Regions from separate parts of the Stutzerimonas sp. FeSN7 genome, predicted to be linked through region 2. Evidence: predicted binding sites of a transcription regulator. Region 2 holds the regulator's gene; the other holds the start of a gene.
What was found. The regulator FliA, encoded in region 2, starts transcription of late flagellar genes. The targets are predictions, from matches to a motif close to CTAAAGTTTNNNNNNNNNNNGCCGNTAA.
Positions count from the first base shown of each region.

Region 1: P5703_RS02085 (methyl-accepting chemotaxis protein) is a predicted target of FliA. The motif match lies at 1,865-1,892, and genes of this name have one in related genera.

Region 1 covers NZ_JARPMN010000001.1:462,105-469,971, reverse strand. The annotation lists gene P5703_RS02085 (methyl-accepting chemotaxis protein) at 1-1,769, opposite strand, end outside; gene ampE (regulatory signaling modulator protein AmpE) at 2,080-2,916, opposite strand; gene ampD (1,6-anhydro-N-acetylmuramyl-L-alanine amidase AmpD) at 2,932-3,483, opposite strand; gene nfi (deoxyribonuclease V) at 3,587-4,312, opposite strand; gene P5703_RS02065 (GlxA family transcriptional regulator) at 4,467-5,456, shown strand; gene zapE (cell division protein ZapE) at 5,600-6,694, opposite strand; gene P5703_RS02055 (tryptophan--tRNA ligase) at 6,858-7,867, opposite strand, start outside.
Region 2 covers NZ_JARPMN010000001.1:1,522,610-1,530,476, reverse strand. The annotation lists gene P5703_RS07150 (chemotaxis protein CheA) at 1-833, opposite strand, end outside; gene P5703_RS07145 (protein phosphatase CheZ) at 845-1,639, opposite strand; gene P5703_RS07140 (chemotaxis response regulator CheY) at 1,663-2,037, opposite strand; gene fliA (RNA polymerase sigma factor FliA) at 2,112-2,837, opposite strand; gene fleN (flagellar synthesis regulator FleN) at 2,855-3,682, opposite strand; gene flhF (flagellar biosynthesis GTPase FlhF) at 3,774-5,066, opposite strand; gene flhA (flagellar biosynthesis protein FlhA) at 5,082-7,202, opposite strand; gene sodC (superoxide dismutase family protein) at 7,425-7,867, shown strand, end outside.

The sequences.
Region 1 (7,867 bases), 1.1 Mb from region 2:
GTGTCTTCGGCCAGCGCATGGCTGGCATGCATGGTCTTGACCGCCGCGCCGACGCCGTTCTGCAGGCGCGCGATCATCTGCTCGATTTCCGCCGTGGATTTCTGCGTGCGCTGTGCCAGTCCGCGCACCTCGTCGGCCACGACCGCGAAACCGCGTCCCTGCTCGCCGGCGCGGGCCGCCTCGATGGCCGCGTTGAGGGCCAGCAGGTTGGTCTGTTCGGCGATGGTCTTGATCACGTCCAGCACCTGGCTGATCGCCTGGCTGTCACCGGCGAGCTGGTTGATCACGGTGACCGACTGCTCGATCTCGCTGGCCAGGCGCTGAATCCCGCCCACCTGCGCGACCACCAGGGCACGGCCGTTGACGGTTTCTTCGTTGACGCTCTGAGCGCTGCCCACCGCGGCTTCGGCGCTGGTGGCGACCGCCTGGGCGGTGGCCGACATCTCGTTCATGGCAGTGGCCACCTGCTCGATCTGGCCGCGTTGCTCGGACACCGTCTGGTTGCTTTCGCCGGAAACGCTCTCCACCCGTCCGGCCTGGCGCTCCACCTCGGCGACGGTCTGGCCGACCCGCTCGATCAGTTCGCGAACCTGCGCCACGGTGGTGTTGAACACCTGGCCCAGCTCGCCCAGCTCGTCGCGGCTGCGGACCTGGAAACGCACGGTCAGATCGCCATCGGCAACCTTGCCCATGATTTCCCCCAGGCTACGCAGCGATGCCCGCGTCGAGGCGTAGAACCCCGCATAGAGATAGGCCACCAGGCAGAGCACCACGGCCAGCGCGGAAAGCAGCAGGGTCATCAGCAGGCGCTTCTGCTCCAGCCGCTCGCCGAGTTCCACGGCAAGAAAGTCGAGGACGCCATCGTTCAGCTCGTAGGTCTTGGCCATCTGCGCGCTGATGCGCTCGTAGAACTGTTCCCAGGGACGATCCAGCGCATCGGCCATGATCACCTCGTCCTGCAGGATGTCGCTGCTCACCTGCAGCGACTCGCGGCTGGCGCTCGCCAGCGCATCCAGACGCCGCCGCGCGGCCTCGCTGGCCGCCAGCGCGTCCTGCAACTGCGCGGCGTACTGCACCTGCAGCTTCTCCAGCTCCAGCACGAGGTTGTCCAGCGTGTTGCTGGCATCAGAGTTCAGGTACCCCTGGCCAAAGGTGTAGGAGCCTACCGCGCGTCCCTGGCCGAGCGAGGCGCTGATGGCCGGCGTGACGGACGTCAGCAGTTCGGCCAGCAGCCGAACCTCGCGCTCGAGGTCTTGGCTGAGCCCGGATTGCCCGGCCACGAGTTTGATCATCACCTGCGACTGACCCAGCAGCGTCTCGGCCATCGCCGCCTTGGACTGCAGCGACTGCTCGGCCTGAGCCGCCCGCAGGCCGGCCACCAGCTCGTCGCGCCGGGCATTGAATTCCGCCACCTGCTCGGGCGCATCGCTGACCGGGGCGAGGGCCTGCAATTGCGCCGACAGCTCGGCCTCGATACGGCTCAGGCGGGTGCCCAGAGCCTCGACGTTGCCGGTCTGGCCGATGATCGACTCGATGCGCACCAGGTCCTTCCAGTCCTCCATGCTGCGCCGTACCTGCAGGGTCGAACCGAGCAGTTCCAGACTCTGCAGCTCCGTTCGCGTGCCGACGAAGGCCCGGTACGACTCGCGCACCAGGTAGTAATTGCTCAGCAGCATGGGAACGAAGAACAGGACGCTGACCAGACTGAACTTCATGCCGAAGCTCAGGCGGTTCATGAACGCGATCGCGGGATACAACAGGCTATTCACACGACGTCTCCCAAATCTTATTGGTATGGGCTTGCACGCAATTGCAGCGCGCAGCAGGGCTCGTCAGAGAGTGGCATCTGCCCGGGTTATACGGGATATCGGTAGCGGAATTTGTAACTTAAGGTAATGGCTAACTGATGGCTCGCCAACGACCAGCGGTCGCCCGAGCTGCGAAGCGTCTAGCCTGAGCTCTGCAGCGTTGCGAGCCGGTTTGCGCCATACAGCGGCCGTATGGCGGCGTATTCAGAAATGCGTCAGTCAACGCCAAGCGAGGGGCCTGTGCCCGCTGTGCGGGCCAGGTTTACGCAAACTAGGCCAGCAGCGTCAGCACCGCGATCACCGCGTACCACAGCACGCGGGTGCGTACCAGCAACGCCGCCAGGCCGTCGAGGCGAGCGATGCCGGCTTCGCCGTCGATCGCAGCGGGCAGGTCGGCGGCAAGGGGCCCGGCGTCGGCCAGCAGGCGCCGGGCCGACACGTCCCAGCTCAGCAGCTCGTGCAGCAGCGCGCGGTTGACCGCGACGAAATTGCCGACCAGGGCGAAGCTCCCCAGCAGCAGACGCACCGGCAGCCAGTCGAACGCATGTCGCAACTGCTCGGCGCGTTCGCGCAGCCCGTCTTGCTGGGCGTGCTCGACGCACAACGCCAGCAGCCGATAAGCCAGAGCCGCCATCGGTCCGAGCAGCAGATACCAGAAGATCACGGCAAAGAAGCCTTCGTAGCTCTTCCACAACAGTCGCGTCTGCACCGCGTGCATCAGGCTGGCCGGGTCATTCTCGCGCAGGCCGGCATCGCGCTCGGCAGCCAGTGCCGCGGCTTCTTCGTCGCCGCGCCGCCAGGCATCACGGAAGGCGCCGAGCTCGGCCTTGGCGTGACCGCGCCCGAGGCTGTAGAGCAGTACCAGCAAGTGCACCGGCAGGGCCAGCCAGCCATAGGCCAGCGGCTCCAGGACCTCTAGCAGCAAACCGAGCAGCACCACCGGCAACACGACCAACAGCAGCAGCGTCAGCCAGGGCGCATCCCGCAGGCGCGGATTGGCTTCGGCCTGACGCAGCCTGGTCAGCCAGGGGCCGTCGTGCTGCAGGCGTGGTCGCCAGTCGGAGAACTTGTCCACCAGCAGCACGAGCAGGATCACCAGAAAACTCATCGTCCCTTCCTTTCGTCAGCAGGTAATGGAGGCCGCCCGCAGGCGCAGCCAGTCGAAGGCCGGCCCCGGATCGGTCTTGCGTCCCGGCGCGATGTCGCTGTGGCCGCATACACGCTCGGGCGTGATCGCCGGATATGCACACTGCAGCAGCCGGCAAAGCTCGATCAGCGCCTGGTACTGCGCCTCGCTGAACGGCTCGTGGTCGGTGCCTTCCAGCTCGATACCGATGGAAAAGTCGTTGCAGCCCTCGCGGCCGTCGAAGCAGGACACACCGGCATGCCAGGCCCGATCCAGACAGGAGACGAACTGGGTGATGGCGCCATCACGCTCGATGAGAAAATGTGCGGAGACCTGCAGCCCGGCGATCTCTTCGAAGAAAGGATGCTCGTCGCACTGCAGGCAGTTCTGAAAGAACTGCTGAACCCTGCCGGTACCGAACTGGCCTGGCGGCAGGCTGATGTTGTGGATCACCAGCAAGGAAATCTCGCCGGCCGGGCGCTGATTGAAGTTCGGCGAGGGGCAGTGGCGCACGCCATGGCACCAGCCGGTGGCGGAATCCAGGTGCATCGTGGGAAGGCCCATGCTGAAGGCAGGCGAGCAGGCTAGCGCCTGCATGATACCCGCTGCAAGCGCAGCGTCCGGCGCCAGTATGGCCTGATGTGTCCCGCTCTTACCTGAGCGCGGCCAGCCGCCGACTGGCTGCCTTCTCCTCGCGCCGCGAGGCGAGCCGGTCGGCCAGGCGCGTCGGTTCCGGCAGGCGGTAGCGGGTCACGTAGCGCATGACCAGCTCCAGCGCCGTGGCGATGCTGACCCGGTTGCCCGGCGAGATGATCAACGGCCGCACCTTGTCCTTGCTACGCAGCACACAGCCGATCACCTCGCCGGTCTTCTTGTCGCGCAGCGCCACCCGGGCACCGCGCTGCAGGTCAAGTTCGTCATGCTCGCCGGTGAGTAGCTTCTTCGCCACGCCAATGGTGGGCAGGCCGGTCACCACGCCCAGATGCGCAGCGATGCCCAGGCGCCGCGGGTGGGCGATGCCGTGGCCGTCGGAGAATATCAGGTCAGGAATTGCCGGCAGTTCCGCCAGCGCCTGCAGCACGGCCGGCAGCTCGCGAAACGATAACAGGCCGGGCACGTACGGCATGTTGGTGGGGATTCGCGCCAGGCTGCTGCCCACCAGTTCCAGGGTATCGGCATCCAGCAGCACCGCTGCCGCCCGGGTGACGGTGCCGCCGTCCTCGAAGCCGACATCCACCCCGGCGATCAGGCGCAGCGCTGGGAAATCGTCCTGCAGCCGCACCTGCGCAGCCAGCGTCAGCTGCATCGCTCGTGCCGCGGCAGGACTGCCATCCCAGTCGCCGAACGGGGCAGCGGGATAGTGACTGATCTGGCTCATGTTTCGCTCCTCTGCATCAACGATTCGACGCCGCACCGCCCACGCCGTTCAACGCGACGCGCTGAGTTCGTACTGGACTTTGCCCTGGAAAAATAGGACGCTCCAGCCGCCGCACGGCTGATTTACCCTGAAATCCCACAATAATTAGAATCGTATGACCCATCTCGCCTCGATCCAGCGCGTCAGCATATTGGCCACCGAAGGGGTTTTCGCCTCGACGCTCATGCAGGCCAAGGACTTTTTCCATATGGCTAGCCTGCGCTACGGCCGCCAGCTCGGCCTTGACCTCAAACCGGCATTCGAAACCCGCCTGGTCAGCCCGGACGGCGGTGCGGTGAGCACCTTCAGCGGAACCAGCATTGCCGTGGATGGCGCGCTGGACAATGCCGACATGCTGATCCTGCCGGCGTTCTGGGGCGATTTCGACGCGCTCTGCGCGCGCTACCCGCAAGTCGCCCCCTGGCTACGCGAACGCCATGCCGCCGGCAGCGTCATCTGCGGCGAAGCCACCGGAGCTTTCTGGATGGCCCAGGCCGGGTTGCTGGAAGGCCGCGAGGCGACCACCCACTGGCGCTTCGCCGGGGAGTTCGCCGAGCGCTTTCCCGGGGTCCAATTCAGCGCCGACAAGCACCTCACCGACAGCGACAACCTCTACTGCGCCGGCGGCACGACCTCGGCCTGCGACCTGTACATGTACCTGATCGAGCGCTTCTGCGGCGCCCATGTCGCCCAAGGCATGGCGCGCGATGTGCTGTTCGAACTGCAGCGCAGCTATAGCCCGGGCCGACTGGGCTTCGGCGGGCAGAAGCTGCATCTGGATACCCGCATCCTGCAGATCCAGGAATGGCTTGAGGCCAACTACGCAGAGAAATTCCGCTTCGAGGACGTCGCTCGCCAGCACGGCATGAGCATCCGCAACTTCATGCGGCGCTTTCAGGCCGCCACCGGCGACAAGCCGCTGCACTATCTGCAACGCCTGCGCATCGAGACGGCCAAGAGCCTGCTCGCCACTACCGGCAAGAGCATCAAGACGATCAGCTACGAAGTGGGCTACGACGATGCCAGCTTCTTTGCCCGCCTGTTCCGCCAGCACACGGAGCTATCGCCGAACCACTATCGGCAGAAGTATCGGCCGGCATCCTAGGGCAAACACGGAAAAGCCATGCGTGCTGAAGCGGGCTGCCGATTGCAGCGCGCGGCCTGGCAGGGAGACCGCTCCGAAATCAGCGCAGTAATCGTGCGGGCGACCCCGGCCGCGAAGAACAGGTCTTCGCGACCGGCTCACGGTCAGGGCTTGTGCGGACGCGCCAGGTACTCGTGGGACTGCATCTCCAGCAGCCGGCTCAGGGTCCGCTGGAATTCGAACTCCAGACGACCTCCGGTGTAGAGGTCCTTCAGTTCCACTTCGGCGGAAATGATGAGCTTGACGTTGCGGTCGTAGAACTCGTCCACCAGGTTGATGAAACGGCGCGCCATGTCGTCCTTGGTGACGTTCATCTGCTCGACGTTGGCCAGCAGGATGGCACCGAATATCTTGCCCAGCTCGATGTAGTCATTCTGGCTGCGCGGCCCGTCGCAGAGCTCGCGGAACTCGAACCAGGCCACGTCGTTGCCGGTCTTCACCGCGCGGATTTCACGGTTCTCGATCATCAGTGCGTCGTTGTTAACGACCCGGCAGTTCTCCGGCAGCAGGCTCTTGAAGCTGCGCTCCAGGCTCTGTTCGGCCTCGGCATCGAGGGGGAAGTGGAACAGTTCGGCCTGCTCCAGCGCACGCAGGCGATAGTCGATGCCACTGTCGACGTTGACGATCTCGGTGTGCTTCTTCAACAGGTCGATCGCCGGCAGGAAGCGCGCACGCTGCAGACCGTCCTTGTACAGGCCGTCCGGCACGATGTTGGACGTCGCCACCAGGCTCACGCCGTTCTTGAACAGCTCGTCGAGCAGCGTGGCGAGAATCATCGCATCGGTGATGTCGGAGACGAAGAATTCGTCGAAGCAGATGACCCGGGCTTCGTCGGCGAAACGCTTGCCGATGATGGTCAGCGGGTTCTTCTCACCCTTGAGGGTTTTCATTTCCTCATGCACGCGCTTCATGAAGCGGTGGAAGTGCGTGCGCATCTTCTGCTCGAAGGGCAGCGCGTCGAAGAAGGTATCCACCAGGTAGGTCTTGCCGCGGCCGACGCCGCCCCAGAAGTAGATGCCCTTGATCGGACCCTGCTGCTTCTTGCCGAACAGCTTGCCGAGCAGGCCGCTCTTGCTGCGATCGTCGGCGACCAGGTCGTCGTACAGACGCTGCAGGTGACGCACCGCGTTTTCCTGGGCGGCATCGTGGAAGAAGTCAGGACGTTTCAGGTCGGCCTGATAGCGCTCAAGAGGAGTCATGGCGGAGTCTGGGTAGTGAAACGGGGCCGCCACTTTAGCGGCGCCCTCGGTGGTTGGCAATTTACTCAGGTCGTTCAAGCGTCAGCCCTCCTGGGACACCCGTACTTGGAAATCACCGCGTCGCCGAGCGCACCCATCGGCCGCGCCCGGCCTGCCAGCAGCGTTACTCGACAAGCGTGGCCAGCGCCTCGCGCACCCGCAACATGGCGGCGTCGAGCGCTTCGGCGCTCTCGTAGTGCGGGCTGTCGGCGATGCATTCGTCGTCCAGCCACAGGGTGAATTGATCACCTTCGTCCTCGCGAAGTTCCAAGGCATCCGGGCCGCCGGCGATCAGGCGCTGGGTCAGGCTGCCGATGGCCTTCGGATTGCTCAGCGGACGGGACAGCAGCAGTTCCTCGCCGTCGGCGGCGAAGAAGCGGAAACGGAAGGCGCCATCGGCCTCGCGGAAGCTGGCAAAACGAGCGGTCTTGCTGGACTTCTTCTTGGTCGGCGCCGCGCTTTTCACTTCGCTGCTGAAGTTGCGCAGCCCCACCGCCTCGCGCAACTCGCCGAGGAATGGTGTGGCAATCCGGCGTGCCTTGGCCGCTCCCGCCTGCAGAATGTCTTCCAGCTCGGCCGGCTTGGCGATGAGCTGGTGATACAGCTCGCGCGCCTGGCCCAGTTCGTTGTCGAGCAGCTCGAACAGACGTTGCTTGGCATCGCCCCAGGCCAGGCCATCGAGCAGCTCCTGGCGGAAGTCAGCCTGCTGCTGCGCGGTGGCAAAGGCCTGGTAAAGCGTGAACAGGTGGGAGTTGTCCGGATCCTTCGGTTCGCCCGGCAGGCGCGAGTCGGTGACGATGCGTGCGATCGCTGCCTTCAGCTCCTTGGCACTGCCAAACAGCGGGATGGTGTTGTCGTAACTCTTGGACATCTTGCGCCCATCGAGCCCGGGCAGCGTGGCGACGCTCTCCTCGATCACCGCTTCGGGCAGGGTGAAGAACTCGCGGCCGTTGCCGAACAGATGATTGAAGCGCTGGGCAATGTCACGGGCCATTTCCACATGCTGGATCTGGTCGCGCCCCACCGGCACCTTGTGCGCGTTGAACATCAGGATGTCCGCCGCCATCAGCACCGGATAGCTGTACAGGCCCATGGTGACTCCGGCATCCGGGTCTTCGCCGTTCTCCACGTTCT
Region 2 (7,867 bases):
TCGGTTATTTCGTCGCCGGACGCCGCGGGCGCACTGTCCTTGGCGGACTCGGCGCCGGCCGCTTCGGCCGACGAGCCGACTGGCTCGAACTTGCCCTTGCCGTGCAGCTGGTCGAGAAGCGCTTCGAATTCCTCATCGGTGATTTCATCACCGGTCTTTGCAGCGGCTGCATCCGGCGCAACAGGTACCGCAGGCGCTGCGGCGCTGGCCGGTGCCGAGAACTGGCCCTTGCCATGCAACTGATCGAGCAGCGACTCGAATTCGTCGTCGGTGATCTCGTCGGTAACGGGGCCGTGTTCGGCCTCGCTCGCAGCCGTCTCGCTCGCAGCCGGCTGGATCGCGTCGAGCAACTGCTCGAACTCGCTATCGGCGCCAGCGGGCTCGGCCTCAGGCTCGGCGACCACCTGCGGGGCAGCCGGAACGACTGGCGCCGCATCGGCGGAAGCGGGCTCGGCGAGGCGCGCAAGCGCAGCCAGCAGCTCGGGTGAGGCTGGCGTCGGTTCGACGCGTTCGCGGACCTGACTGAACATTTCGTTCACGGCGTCCAGCGCCTGCAGAACGACATCCATCAGTTCGGAATCGACGCGACGCTCACCCTTGCGCAGGATGTCGAAGACGTTTTCGGCGATATGGCAGCACTCCACCAGCTCATGAAGCTGAAGGAAGCCTGCACCGCCCTTGACCGTGTGGAACCCGCGAAAAATCGCATTGAGCAACGCCATGTCATCGGGGCTGCTTTCCAGCTCCACGAGTTGCTCGGACAATAGTTCGAGAATCTCGCCGGCCTCTACCAGGAAGTCCTGGAGGATTTCTTCATCGGCGTCGAAGCTCATATTCACTTCCCCTAAAAGCCCAGGCTTGAAAGCAGATCATCGACATCGTCCTGGCCGGAAACGACGTCTTCACGCATATCGGCATGCATCTGCGGACCTTCACCGTTGGAAGGCATTTTTTCTTGTTTTTTCTTCTCTTGCTCGGCGCGCATGGCATCGCGGTCGTGCTGGATGCCGGCAACGCGGTCCACCTGCCCCGCCATGAGGACGAGATTGAGCAGGTTGCTTTCAAGCTCGGTGATCAGTCGGGTCACCCGCTTGATCACCTGGCCGGTTAGATCCTGGAAGTCCTGGGCCAGCATGATCTCGCTGAGATTCTGCGAAAGCTGGCTGCCATCGTTCATGCTGCGCTGCAGGTACTGGTCGATGCGCTTGACCAGATCGCGGAACTGCTCGGCATTCATGTCACGGCGCATGAAGCGCTGCCAATCGGCCGTCAGGCTCTGGGCCTCGTAGCTGACATAGTTCACCAGCGGGGCCGATTCCTCGACCAGGTCCATGGTGCGATTGGCGGCTTTCTCGGTCATTTCCACCACGTAGGACAGACGGTCGGTGGCATCGGTGATCGGTGACGGGTCGCCGCCCGTGGCGCAGGTATCCATCTCAAGCTTGACGATGGCGTTGTGCAGCTCGCGCGTGAGCTTGCCCACTTCCTGATAGAGCCCGTTGTTGCGCACCTGATTGAGCTCGTTGAACATCTGCGTCGCTTCATCGAAGCGGCCTTGCTGCAGGCTTTCAATCAGGCGGGGTGCGTTGGCCTTCAGAGTCGCTTCGAACTCTGCCAGGCTTTGGTCTGCTTGCGTCATAGTGCCCTCGCGGCGTTACTGCTTCAGCCGTTGACGCGCTCGAAGATCTTCTCGATCTTTTCCTTGAGCACCTGGGCGGTGAAGGGTTTGACCACATAGCCATTGACCCCGGCCTGGGCCGCTTCGATGATCTGATCGCGCTTCGCCTCGGCGGTCACCATCAGTACCGGCAGATGCTTGAGGCGCTCGTCCGCGCGCACTGTGCGCAGCAGATCGATACCGCTCATGCCCGGCATGTTCCAGTCGGTGACCAGGAAATCGAAGCTGCCGCTTTTCAGCATCGGCAGTGCGGTGGTGCCGTCGTCCGCCTCGGCGGTGTTGGTGAACCCCAGATCACGCAAGAGGTTCTTGATGATTCGTCTCATCGTCGAGAAGTCATCGACGATGAGGATTTTCATGTTCTTGTCCAAGTCGACCTCCGTAAGTCCCAAAATGCCTCAGCAAACCGAGCACGTCATACCGCAAACAATTGTCAATTGGCGCGCCATTCGCCGAGGCGTGCACGCAAGCGCGCAGCACACTGGCTATGCAACTGGCTCACACGCGACTCGCTGACTCCCAGCACCTGACCAATTTCCTTCAAGTTCAACTCTTCGTCGTAATACAGCGACAGCACCAGCTTCTCGCGTTCGGGCAGATTGCCGATGGCATCGGCCAGCGCCTGCTGGAAACGCTCGTCCTCCAGATCGCGAAACGGTTCCGGATGGGTGCTGCTCGCGTCTTCCTGCAGTTCGCCGTGCTCGCCTTCCTGCAGCAGATCGTCAAAGCTGAAGAGGCGGCTGCCCAGCGTGTCGCCGAGAATGGCGTAATACTCGTCGAGGCTAAGCTTAAGTTCGGCCGCAACCTCGTGATCTTTAGCGTCACGCCCGGTTTTCGCCTCGATGGCGCGGATCGCCTCGCTGACCATGCGCGAGTTGCGGTGCACCGAGCGCGGCGCCCAGTCCCCCTTGCGAACTTCGTCGAGCATGGTGCCGCGGATGCGGATACCGGCGTAGGTTTCGAAACTGGCACCTTTGCCGGCGTCGTATTTCTTCGCTGCTTCCAGCAGTCCGATCATTCCAGCCTGGATCAGATCGTCCACCTGCACACTGGCAGGCAGGCGCGCCAACAGGTGGTAAGCGATTCGCTTGACCAACGGGGCGTACTGATCGATCAGGCGGTACTGCGCATCCTTTGCCTGAGCCTTGCTGTAATACATAGCGGATCCGGCACCTGTCATTCGTGGCTGGGTGAAGCGGGGCTGATGAGGCGCTCTACGAAGAATTCGAGATGGCCCCGCGGTGTCGCCGGCAGCGGCCAGGTATCGACCTTCTGCGCGATCGCCTTGAAGGCTAGTGCACATTTCGAGCGCGGATACGCTTCATAGACCGCACGCTGTTTCTGTACCGCCTTGCGCACGGCCTCGTCGTAAGGCACGGCGCCGACGTACTGCAATGCGACATCGAGAAACCGTTCGGTAACCTTGGTCAGTTTGGCGAACAGGTTGCGACCTTCTTGCGGCGCATGGGCCATGTTGGCCAGCACGCGGAAGCGGCTGATGCCGTAGTCACGATTGAGCAGCTTGATCAGCGCATAGGCGTCAGTGATCGATGTCGGCTCGTCGGTGACCACCAGCAGCACCTCCTGCGCGGCGCGCACGAAGCTGACCACCGAGTCGCCGATACCGGCCGCGGTGTCGATGATCAGCACGTCGATCTCGTCGCCCATCTCGCTGAATGCCTGGATCAGCCCTGCGTGCTGCAGGGACGACAGTTGCACCATGCTCTGGGTACCGGACGCTGCCGGCACGATGCGAATGCCACCTGGTCCCTGGATGAGCACGTCACGCAGATCGCACTCGCCGGCGATTACATCGGCCAGGGTGCGCTTGCTGGTCAGACCCAGCAGCACGTCGACGTTGGCCAAGCCGAGGTCGGCGTCGAGCAGCACCACGCGCCGACCGAGATCGGCCAGGGCCAGCGCCAGATTGACCGACACGTTGGTCTTGCCGACGCCACCCTTGCCGCCGGTCACCGCAATCACCTGTACGGGATGCATACCCATGTTCACACGCCTATACCTTGCTGGGGCCTTTCGGCCGGCGATGCGCACGCAGGGCACGCATCTGATTCATTCTGGTACCGCTGTCGCCACATCATCCAGCCCGCCGTGACGAACCGTTGTACAACCCGGCGAACATATCGGCCATGGTTTCCTCGCTCGGTTCCTCGCCGGATTGCAAACTCACCGCACGGCTCACCAGCTGATGGCTACGCGGCAGATGCAGGTCGTCCGGAATGCGCGGGCCGTCCGCGAGGTAGGCTATCGGCAAGTGCTGGCTGATTGTGAGCCCGAGCACATCACCGAGGCTGCCCGCCTCATCCAACTTGGTCAGAATACAGCCAGCCAGGCCGCAACGACGATAGTTGTGCCATGCCGCCTTGAGCACCTGGCTCTGGCTGGTTGCCGCCAGCACCAGGTAATTCTTCGATTTGACACCCTTGTCCGAAAGCGCCTGCAGCTGCATGCGCAGCGTCGGATCGCTGGCGGGCAGGCCGGCAGTGTCGATCAGGATCACCCGCTTGCGCGCCAGCGAAGCCAGCGACTTGCTCAGGGGCTCGCTCGGATCGAGTTGCAGCACCGGTACGTCGAGGATGCGGCCAAGCGTCTTGAGCTGCTCCTGGGCGCCGATGCGGTAGTTGTCCATGCTCGCCAGAGCGATGCTCTGCGCGCCGTACTTCAGCACATAGCGAGCGGCAAGCTTGGCCAGCGTGGTGGTCTTGCCAACGCCCGCGGGCCCGACCAGGGCAATCACCCCGCCCTCTTCCAGCGGCTCGTTCTTGCTGACCTTGATGGCCTGCGCCAGATGCGCCAGAACCATCCGCCAGGCCTGACGCGCATCAGTGATGGCGGCGACCTTGTCCAGCAGGCTGCGCGACAGTTCCGCCGGCAGACCCAGACGCTGCAGGCGACGCCACAGGCCTGCCTGCTGCGGGCGGCGGCTCTGCTCCTGGCCCCAGGCGATCGAACCGAGCTGCACTTCGATCAGCTCGCGCAGCCCGTGCAGTTCCGAATACATCGCCTCGATCGCGCGGGCGTCCACCGCAGCGGCCGGCTCGGCCACCGCGGCAGGTTGCGGCTTGCTCGCCGCAGCGGCTGGCTTCTCGTCAACCAGTTGACGATCCTGCATCTTCGCGCGGGGTGCGGCACTCAGCTCGGCATGGGCACTGGCCAGGCGCGACTGCGTCTTGCGCAATTCGGCCTCCAGCGCAGCATTCGGCTTGGCTGCCGCCGGCGCGGACTGCATCGGGTAGTCGAGGACAGCCGTCAGCTCGACGCCGCCGGCGACCCGGCGATTGCCGATGATCACGGCATCGGCGCCCAGCTCGTCACGCACCATTTTCATGGCGATGCGCATATCGGCGGCGAAGAAACGTTTGACCTGCATGGCCTGCACCCTCGGTTAATTCTGACCCACCGTCGAGACGATGGTGACCTGCTTGTTGTCCGGTATTTCCTGGTAGGCCAGAACATGGATGTTCGGCACCGCCAGACGCGCAAATCGCGACAGCATCGCCCTGACCGGGCCGGCCACCAGCAGAATCGCTGGCTTGCCGAGCATTTCTTGACGCTGTGCCGCTTCTACCAGGGACCGTTGCAACTTTTCGGCCATTCCGGGCTCGAGCAAAATGCCGTCGTCGGAGCCCTGATTGGCCTTCTGCAAGCTATTGAGCAAGATCTGTTCCAACCGGGGCTCGAGGGTGATCACAGGGAGCTCCGGCTCTAGTCCCACAACGTTTTGCACGATTGCGCGCGACAGCGCGACACGGACCGCGGCCACCATTGCGGCGGGATCTTGACTCTTGGCGGCCACGTTAGCGATGGCCTCGGCGATGGTGCGGATGTCGCGTACCGGCACCTGCTCCTGCAGCAGCGCCTGCAGCACCTTGAGCAGCGTCGAAAGCGACACCATGCCCGGCACCAGCTCCTCGGCCAGCTTGGGCGAACTCTTGGCCAGCAGCTGCAGCAGCTGCTGGACCTCTTCATGCCCGAGCAGCTCATGGGCATGCTTGTGCAGAACCTGGTTGAGGTGCGTGGCGACGACGGTACTCGCATCCACCACGGTATAGCCGAGCGACTGCGCCTGGTCGCGCTGGCTCGCTTCGATCCAGACAGCCTCCAGACCGAACGCCGGATCCCTGGCGGCGATACCGTTGAGCGGACCGAACACCTGCCCCGGGTTGATCGCCAGCTCGCGATCCGGGTAGACCTCGGCTTCGGCCAGGCTCACCCCCATCAGCGTCAGTCGATAGGCGTTGGGCAGCAGGTCGAGGTTGTCGCGGATATGCACCGACGGCATGAGAAAACCCAGATCCTGCGAAAGCTTCTTGCGAACGCCCTTGATGCGCGCCAACAGCTGGCCACCCTGGTTGCGATCCACCAGCGGAATCAGGCGATAACCCACTTCCAGACCGACCATGTCCACCGGAGTCACATCGTCCCAGCCAAGCTCCTTGGTCTCGGCCGCGCGCTGGGCCGGCAACATCTCCTGCTGCTTCTGCACTTCCTGCTCGGTCTTCTTGACCGCCTGCTTCTGCCGATGCCAGATCCAGTAGGCGCCAGCGGCGGCAGCCGCCCCGAGACTCAGAAAGGAGAAATGCGGCATGCCCGGCACCAGGCCCATTGCGATCATGATCGCCGCCGACACGGCCAGCGCCTTGGGAGAAGCGAACATCTGCCGCTGCACCTGCTGCCCCATGTCCTCGGAACTGGTCACGCGGGTAACCATGATCGCCGCCGCCGTCGACAGCAGCAGCGATGGAATCTGCGCCACCAGACCGTCACCGATGGTCAGCAGCGCGTACACCTGGCCGGCCTCGCTGAAGCTCATCTGGTGCTGCGCGATACCGATGGCGATACCACCGATGAGGTTGATGAACAGGATCAGCAGGCCGGCGATCGCATCGCCGCGGACGAACTTCGAGGCACCGTCCATGGAGCCGTAGAAGTCGGCTTCCGAAGACACCTCGGAGCGACGTTTCTTGGCTTCTTCCTGGTCGATGAGGCCGGCGTTGAGGTCGGCGTCGATCGCCATCTGCTTGCCAGGCATGGCATCGAGGGTGAAACGCGCGCTGACTTCCGAGATGCGGCCGGCACCCTTGGTCACCACGACGAAGTTGATGATCATCAGGATCGCGAACACCACGATACCGACGACGTAGTTGCCACCGATCACCACATTGCCGAAGGCTTCGATCACATGGCCGGCAGCGGAGCCGCCTTCATGGCCGTTGATCAACACCACCCGCGTCGACGCCACGTTCAACGCCAGACGCATCAGCGTGGCGACCAGCAGAATCGTCGGGAACACCGCGAAATCCAGCGGGCGCAACGCATAGACGCTGACCAGCAGCACGACGATTGACAGCGCGATGTTGAAGGTGAACAGCAGATCCAGGAGGAACGGCGGCACCGACAGCATCATCATGCCCATCATCACGAGCAGCAGCAGCGGCACGCCGAGGTTGCCGCGCCCCGCGCCCGTCAGGCCGTTGCGAATATTGATGAGTTGCGTGCGATCCAACCTAGCCCCCGGGGATACAGAACGAATTCTTGACGCGACAAGCGTCCTGCCGGGGTTATAGCAAGAAGGAGTCCAACTTCGACGGCCCGTCGCAGAGCCCGCCGCACGGTCTGCCCCCAGGCCATACCCACGAGCCGCCGCACCAGCGAACGCCACCGACAACTGGCAGTCACACTAGCAACCGGCGACAGCCCGTCGCCGTTTGTACAAAGGAGCTTTCAGATGAAACAGTGGATCATCGCCGCGCTGGCCGGCTGCACTGCCCTCGCCGCCCAGGCGGAAACCCTGAGCGTCAAGGTCAACGCCGTCACCGCCCAGGGCATTGGCGAATCCGTGGGCAGCGTAAAGATCGAGAGCAGCGAGTACGGCCTGGTGTTTCGCCCCGAGCTGACCGGGCTGCAGGCCGGCCTGCACGGCTTTCATATCCACGCCAAAGGCAGCTGCGAGCCGGCCGAGGTAGACGGCAAGCCGACTGCCGCCGGTGCCGCCGCCGGCCACTGGGATCCGAAGAACACCGGTAAGCATGGCGAGCCCTGGGGTGATGGACATATGGGCGACCTGCCAGCGCTCTACGTAGACAGCGACGGCAAGGCCAGCCAGCCGGTACTGGCGCCGCGCCTGAAGAGCCTGGGTGACATCAAGGGCCTGGCGCTGATGGTCCATCA